2 regions of the Streptomyces sp. NPDC057682 genome follow, and region 2 is predicted to be linked to the other one. Evidence: predicted binding sites of a transcription regulator. Region 2 holds the regulator's gene; the other holds the start of a gene.
The links. Region 2 encodes HspR, which represses chaperone genes until heat shock. Its sites were predicted from a motif close to TTGAGNNNNNNNNNCTCAA; they were not measured.

Region 1 (3,406 bases), on a different contig from region 2:
TTTCCGGTCGCCGTCCGTGGGCGCCGAGCGCAGGGCGATCTGCAGATCGAGGTCCGAGACGCCGGGGACGGCGGTGCCGCGCGGGATGCTCCCGTAGACGTACGCGCTGTCGAGCCGGTCGGGGCCGAAGGCCGCGGCGATCGCCTCGCGCGCCGCCGCGACCACGGGGGCGAACTCCGCGGTGACCCGGTCGAGCGCGCCCTCGCGCCGGATCAGACCGTCCCGGTCCAGGCCCCGTTCCGCGTACGTGTCGGCGGACCGCGCCGTTCCGGCCGGGAACGGGGGCGCGGCGAAGGACACCCGGGCGGCCGGTGTCGTCACGTCGGAATCGGCGCTGACCGCCCAGGCGGCGACCCGGGACACCACGGCGGCCGGGACCGCCTCGCTGACGCCGGGTACGGCCGGGACGTCCTGCGTGGCGTGGGCGTCATGGGGGAGGACCACCCGGTAGTCCCGCGCCAGCGCGGTGCGGGCCGTCGCCTGGACACACATCTCCGACATCACCCCGCACAGCGCGACCGCCTCCACCCCGGCCCCGTCCAGCAGCGCGCCCAGCGGCGTCCCCGCGAACCCGTCGTCCCGGGTCTTGCGGACCACGAACTCCGACGGGCCCGGCCGCACGGGCAGGTGCAGCTCCCAGCCCGGGGTGTACGGGGCGTCGCCCGACCCCGGGCCGCCGTCGTTCTGGAGGTGCACCACCAGGGCGCCCGCGGCCCGCGCCCGCGCCAGCAGCCCCGCCGTCCGCTCCAGCAGCGCGTCCGCGCCGGGAACGGCCCGGTCGCCGGTCACCCCCGCCTTCTGCACATCGACGACGATCAGGGCCTGGACGGGAAGCGGGAAGCCGGTCATGGGGTCATCCTGTCGGGCCGCGGCGCGCCGTTCCACACGATTCCCGCCCGGCCGCGCGCCACGGGGCGGGGCCGGGGACTACCCGGGGCTCGTGCCGCGTTGGCAGGGGTGTCCGGAAGCGGCGTCCCCCGGACGGCGTACCGCGATCGCTCACAGCGAACACACCCTCGGGAACATTGGGAGGCTCATATGCATTGAGTCCACATAGCTCAACTTGAATGCCGAAGGGGAGATCATGGCTACTGAGTCCACTGCCGTCACGCCGCTGGTTCTGCCTGTGCTGCCGCTCGACGACGAGGTCGTGCTGCCCGGCATGGTGGTGCCTCTGGACCTGTCCGACACCGATGTGCGCTCCGCGGTCGAGGCCGCGCAGGCCGCCGCCCGGGACGGCGGCGGCAAGCCCGAGGTGCTGCTCGTCCCGCGCATCGACGGGACCTACACCGGGATCGGTGTCATCGGCACCGTCGAACAGGTCGGCCGGCTCTCCGACGGCGACCCCGGCGCGCTCATCCGCGGTCGCGGACGGGTGCGGATCGGGGCCGGGACCAGCGGCCCCGGCGCCGCCCTCTGGGTGGAAGGGACCCGGGTCGACGTCTCCGTCCCCGACCCCCTCCCCGGAGCCGTCGCCGACCTGGTCAAGGAGTACAAGGCGCTCGCCACCAGCTGGCTGAAGAAGCGCGGGGCCTGGCAGGTCGTGGACCGGGTCCAGCAGATCGAGGGCGTTTCCGCGCTCGCCGACAACTCCGGGTACTCCCCCTTCCTCACCACCGCCCAGAAGGTGCGCCTGCTGGAGACCGCCGACCCGGTCGCCCGGCTGAAGCTCGCCATCCAGTGGCTCGGTGAGCACCTCGCCGAACAGGACGTCGCCGAGTCCATCGCCAAGGACGTCCAGGAGGGCGTCGACAAGCAGCAGCGCGAATTCCTGCTGCGGCGCCAGCTCGACGCCGTCCGCAAGGAGCTGTCCGAACTCAACGGCGATCCGGAGGACGAGTCCGACGACTACCGGGCCCGCGTCGAGGCCGCCGATCTGCCCGAGCACGTCCGCGAGGCCGCGCTCAAGGAGGTCGACAAGCTGGAGCGCTCCTCCGACCAGAGCCCCGAGGGCTCCTGGATCAGGACCTGGCTGGACACCGTTCTCGAACTGCCCTGGACCGAGCGGACCGAGGACGCGTACGACATCAGGGGCGCCCAGGAGGTCCTGGACGCCGAGCACGCCGGTCTCCAGGACGTGAAGGAACGCATCACCGAGTACCTCGCCGTGCGCAAGCGCCGGGCCGACCGCGGTCTGGGCGTCGTCGGCGGGCGGCGCGGCGGCGCGGTCCTGGCCCTCGTCGGCCCGCCCGGCGTCGGCAAGACCTCGCTCGGCGAATCCGTGGCGCACGCCATGGGCCGGAAGTTCGTCCGCGTCGCGCTCGGCGGCGTCCGGGACGAGGCGGAGATCCGCGGCCACCGGCGTACGTACGTCGGGGCGCTGCCCGGCCGTATCGTCCGCGCCATCAAGGAGGCCGGTTCGATGAACCCGGTCGTCCTGCTCGACGAGATCGACAAGGTCGGCTCCGACTTCCGGGGCGACCCGGCCGCCGCCCTCCTCGAAGTCCTCGACCCGGCGCAGAACCACACCTTCCGCGACCATTACCTGGAGGTCGAACTCGACCTCAGCGACGTCGTCTTCCTGGCCACCGCCAATGTGCTGGAGGCCATCCCGGAGGCGCTGCTGGACCGCATGGAGCTGGTCAGGCTCGACGGGTACACGGAGGACGAGAAGGTCGTCATCGCCCGCGACCACCTGCTCCCGCGCCAGCTGGAGCGGGCCGGTCTGGAGAAGGACGAGGTCGCTCTGGACGAGTCGGCGCTGCGCAAGCTGGCCGGCGAGTACACCCGGGAGGCCGGGGTCCGGAACCTGGAGCGGGCCGTGGCCCGGCTGCTGCGCAAGGTCGCGGCCCAGCACGAGCTGGGCGACCGGGAGCTGCCGTTCACGGTGACGGAGGACGATCTGCGCGGCCTCATCGGCCGTCCGCACCACGTCCCCGAGTCCGCACAGGACCCGGCCGAGCGCCGTACCGCGGTGCCGGGCGTGGCCACCGGGCTCGCGGTGACCGGAGCCGGCGGTGACGTGCTCTTCGTGGAGGCCTCGCTGGCCGATCCGGAGACCGGGGCGTCCGGGCTGACCCTGACCGGTCAGCTCGGCGACGTCATGAAGGAGTCGGCGCAGATCGCGCTGAGCTTCCTGCGGTCGCACGGCGCGGAGCTGGAGCTGCCGGTCGCGGATCTGAAGGACCGCGGCGCGCACATCCACTTCCCGGCGGGCGCGGTCCCCAAGGACGGTCCGAGCGCGGGCATCACGATGACCACGGCGCTGGCCTCGCTGCTCTCCGGACGGCTGGTCCGCACGGATGTGGCCATGACCGGTGAGGTCTCGCTGACCGGACGGGTGCTCCCGATCGGCGGGCTGAAGCAGAAGCTGCTCGCCGCCCACCGGGCCGGCATCACCACCGTGGTGATCCCCAAGCGCAACGAGGCGGACCTGGACGACGTCCCCGCCGAGGTGCTGGACACC
Region 2 (3,406 bases):
GACGTGGAACGACGGGGGATCGCTCAGGCACTGCGGGGGGTGGCGGAAATGGTTTCGGGTTCGAACAGCTGGTGGTCACGCCGGTCGAGGTTCACAAAGATCATGTCGTACCGGATGGCACAGCGCACCGGCTGCGGCGCGCCGCGCGGCTTGCGGAGGCAGCGGTAGGCCCGCACCTCTCCGTCGTCCTCACGGGCGACGACGACCGGGTCGCCGAACAGAGTGACCATCAACGAATCACCACGGTGGGGGAGGGCCGTGACGAGGTCGATGAAGTGCCACCCTGAGCGGTAGGCCGTTGCCATCTCGCGCCGGAAGGTCCGGTCGTCCGGCGGGGTGGTCATGTCAGGCGCCCGCACGGGTCGGCTGAACCCAGGCGATGTCGCCGGGGGCCGCGGCCTGGACACGCCACGCGATGTCGGACGGTGCGGCGTTTCCGCCGAACCAGGCGATGTCGCCGGCCGCACCCGCCCGGGTCGACCAGGCGATGTCGCCCGCCGTCGCCCCGGACCCGCTCCTCCAGGCAATGTCGCCGGCGCTCAGGGCCCCGAGGCTCAGAGCCGCAACGAACGAGGCGGCAAGCGCCGAGCGAAGCATTCGCTTATACATAGTCGGCTTCGTCCTCACTTGTGGATTCTTCTCCCCCGCACCAAAGACGATGTCTCACCTGGGCACACGAACACCACCAAGTCGATGCATCATGTTCCTGCATGTTCAGGAACCTGGGGGGTGGAGAAATGGTCAGAAGTGATATAAAGCCGACACATCCTCATGGCATCACTGAGCTGTGCGACGAAGGAAGACGTCTCTACGCAAGTGCGCTGCGTTCGGGCCGCATCGCCCGGAGCGAGGCCGAACCCGCGCCCTGCCTCATGGACTTCGCGCTGCTGCACCCCGACCCCGACGACGCCGCCTGGCTCAGACCCGTCCCTCCGTCGGCCGCCCTGGCGAAGCATCTCAACCCCATCGAGCGCGAGATCCAGGAACGGCGCCGCCACTCGATCCAGCTGGCCGAATCCTTCGAACCCTTCATGGACATCAGCGCCCAGGACGCGCCCACCACCCATGCCATCACCGTGCTGGAGGGCTTCAACCGGATCAACGCGGCACTCGACCTGGCCACTGCAGAGTGCCGGACCGAGGTCCTCACCGTCCAGCCCGGCGGCGGCCGGAGCGAGGACCGGCTCAGCGAGGCGCTGGAGCGCGGGCTGTCCGTGGTGGACCGCGGCGTCAGCATTCGCACCCTGTACCAGCACACGGTCCGCCACAGCCCCGGAATACTGGCGTACGCCGAGCGCATCGCCGACGAGAGCGTCGAGATCCGCACTCTTGAGGAGCTCATCGAACGGCTCATCATCTTCGACCGCACGGTCGCGTTCATCCCGGCGACGGACGACCGCCAGAACGCCCTGGAACTGCGCCACCCCGGACTCGTCGAGTACCTGGTGAAGGTGTTCGAGCAGCTGTGGGCCCGCGCGGCCCCCCTCCGCGAAGAGGTCAAGTACGACTCCGTGCCCCGCGGGATCAGCGGCGTCCAGCGCTCCATCGCCCAACTGCTCGTCGAGGGCCACGTCGACGACTCCATCGCCCGCCGGCTCGGCATGAACGTCCGCACCTGCCGCGCCCACGTGGCCAAGCTCAACGCCGCCCTCGGCAGCAACAGCCGCGCCCAGCTCGGCTATCTGATCGCCCGGTCGGGCATCCTCGACCAGGAGGCCTGACCGCACCCCTCCCCGGCACACGAGAAACCCGCCACCCCGGCGAACGGGATGACGGGCCTCTCCTGCGGGCCGTGCGGGCCGTACGGGCCCCGGAAGGCACCCGGGACCCGCCGGGTCAGTCCTTCGGCCGCTTGGGGCGCCAGACGACCAGCGCGCTGGTCTGCTGCACGTCCTGGTACGGCACGAGATCGCGCCGGTAGGAGGCGTGGACCTGGGCCTCGCGCTGCTGCATCGCCGCCGCCGCGCCGTCCACCGCCGCCGAGAGCTCGGCGACGCGCTGCTGGAGCGCGGCGACCTGGTTCTCCAGCTCGATGATGCGCTTGATCCCGGCGAGGTTGATCCCCTCGTCCTGCGACAGCTGCTGCACGGTGCGCAGCAGCTCGATGTCGCGGGCCGAGTAGCGCCGGCCACGCCCGGCCGTGCGGTCGGGCGAGACCAGACCGAGCCGGTCGTACTGGCGCAGCGTCTGCGGATGCAGGCCCGAGAGCTGGGCCGCGATCGAGATCACGTACACCGGGGAATCGTCGGTGAGTTCGTACGGATTGCGTCGTCGGCCGTCCACCTCAAGCTCCCTTCGCTGCCTGGAACAGCTCCGCCCGCGGGTCCTGGTCCGCGGTCGCCTTCCGGTAGGCCTCCAGGGCGTCCCGGGCCTCGTCGCCCAGGTCCCTGGGGACCGCCACCTCGACGGTGACCAGCAGGTCGCCACGGGTGCCGTCCTTGCGCACGGCGCCCTTGCCCCGGGCTCGCATGGTGCGTCCGCCCGGCGTACCGGCCGGAAGCTTCAGGGTGACGGGCGGCCCGCCGAGCGTCGGCACCTTCACCTCGCCGCCGAGCGCCGCCTCCGTGAAGGAGACCGGCACGGTGACCGTGAGGTTGTCGCCCTTGCGGCCGAAGACCGGGTGGGCGTCGACGTGGACGACGACGTAGAGGTCGCCGGCCGGTCCGCCGCGCTCGCCCGGCGCGCCCTTGCCGCGCAGCCGGATCCGCTGGCCGTCCAGGACGCCCGCGGGGATCCGCACCTGCATGGTGCGGGAGGACTTGGCCCGGCCGCTGCCCTTGCAGACCTCGCAGGGGTCCTGGGCGATGAGGCCCCGGCCCTTGCAGTCCACACAGGGATCGGTGAGCGAGAAGCCGCCGCCGCTGCCGCGCGAGACCTGGCCGGTGCCGACACAGGTCGGGCAGACCCTCGGGGTGCCGTTCTTGTCGCCGGTGCCGGAGCAGGCCTTGCAGGGCGCCTGGCTGGACATCCGCAGCGGGACCGTGGCCCCGTCGACCGCCTCGGTGAAGCTGAGCGTCACCTCGGACTCGATGTCCTGGCCGCGGCGCGGCTGCACCCGGGGGCCGGCACCCGTGCCGCCCCGGTTGAACAGCCCGCCGAAGACGTCGCCCAGACCGCCGCCGCCGAATCCGCCGGCGCCGCCCTGGCCGCCCTGCGCGCCCCCGAAGAGGTCGCCCAGGTCGAAGTTGAAGTTGCCCTGCGCGCCGCCGGGTCCGGCGCGGAAACCGCCGTTGCCGAAGAGGGCGCGCGCCTCGTCGTACTCCTTGCGCTTCTTGGTGTCGCCGAGGACGTCGTTCGCCTCGGAGATCTCCTTGAAGCGCTCCTCCGCCTTGTCGTCGCCCTTGTTGGCGTCCGGGTGGAACTCGCGGGCGAGCTTCCGGTACGCCTTCTTGATCTCGGCGTCGGT

Region 1: a site for HspR is predicted at 1,044-1,062, ahead of lon (endopeptidase La). Genes of this name have one in related genera too.

The regions. Positions count from the first base shown of each region.
Region 1 is NZ_JBHVIN010000004.1:302,070-305,475, forward strand. Features, by position in the region: partial or broken gene ACFVDM_RS08920 (isochorismatase family protein) at 280-849, opposite strand; gene lon (endopeptidase La) at 1,085-3,406, shown strand, end outside.
Region 2 is NZ_JBHVIN010000001.1:59,887-63,292, forward strand. Features, by position in the region: gene ACFVDM_RS00265 ((2Fe-2S)-binding protein) at 24-344, opposite strand; gene ACFVDM_RS00270 (hypothetical protein) at 346-597, opposite strand; gene ACFVDM_RS00275 (helix-turn-helix transcriptional regulator) at 711-1,721, shown strand; gene ACFVDM_RS00280 (heat shock protein transcriptional repressor HspR) at 1,837-2,283, opposite strand; gene dnaJ (molecular chaperone DnaJ) at 2,285-3,406, opposite strand, start outside.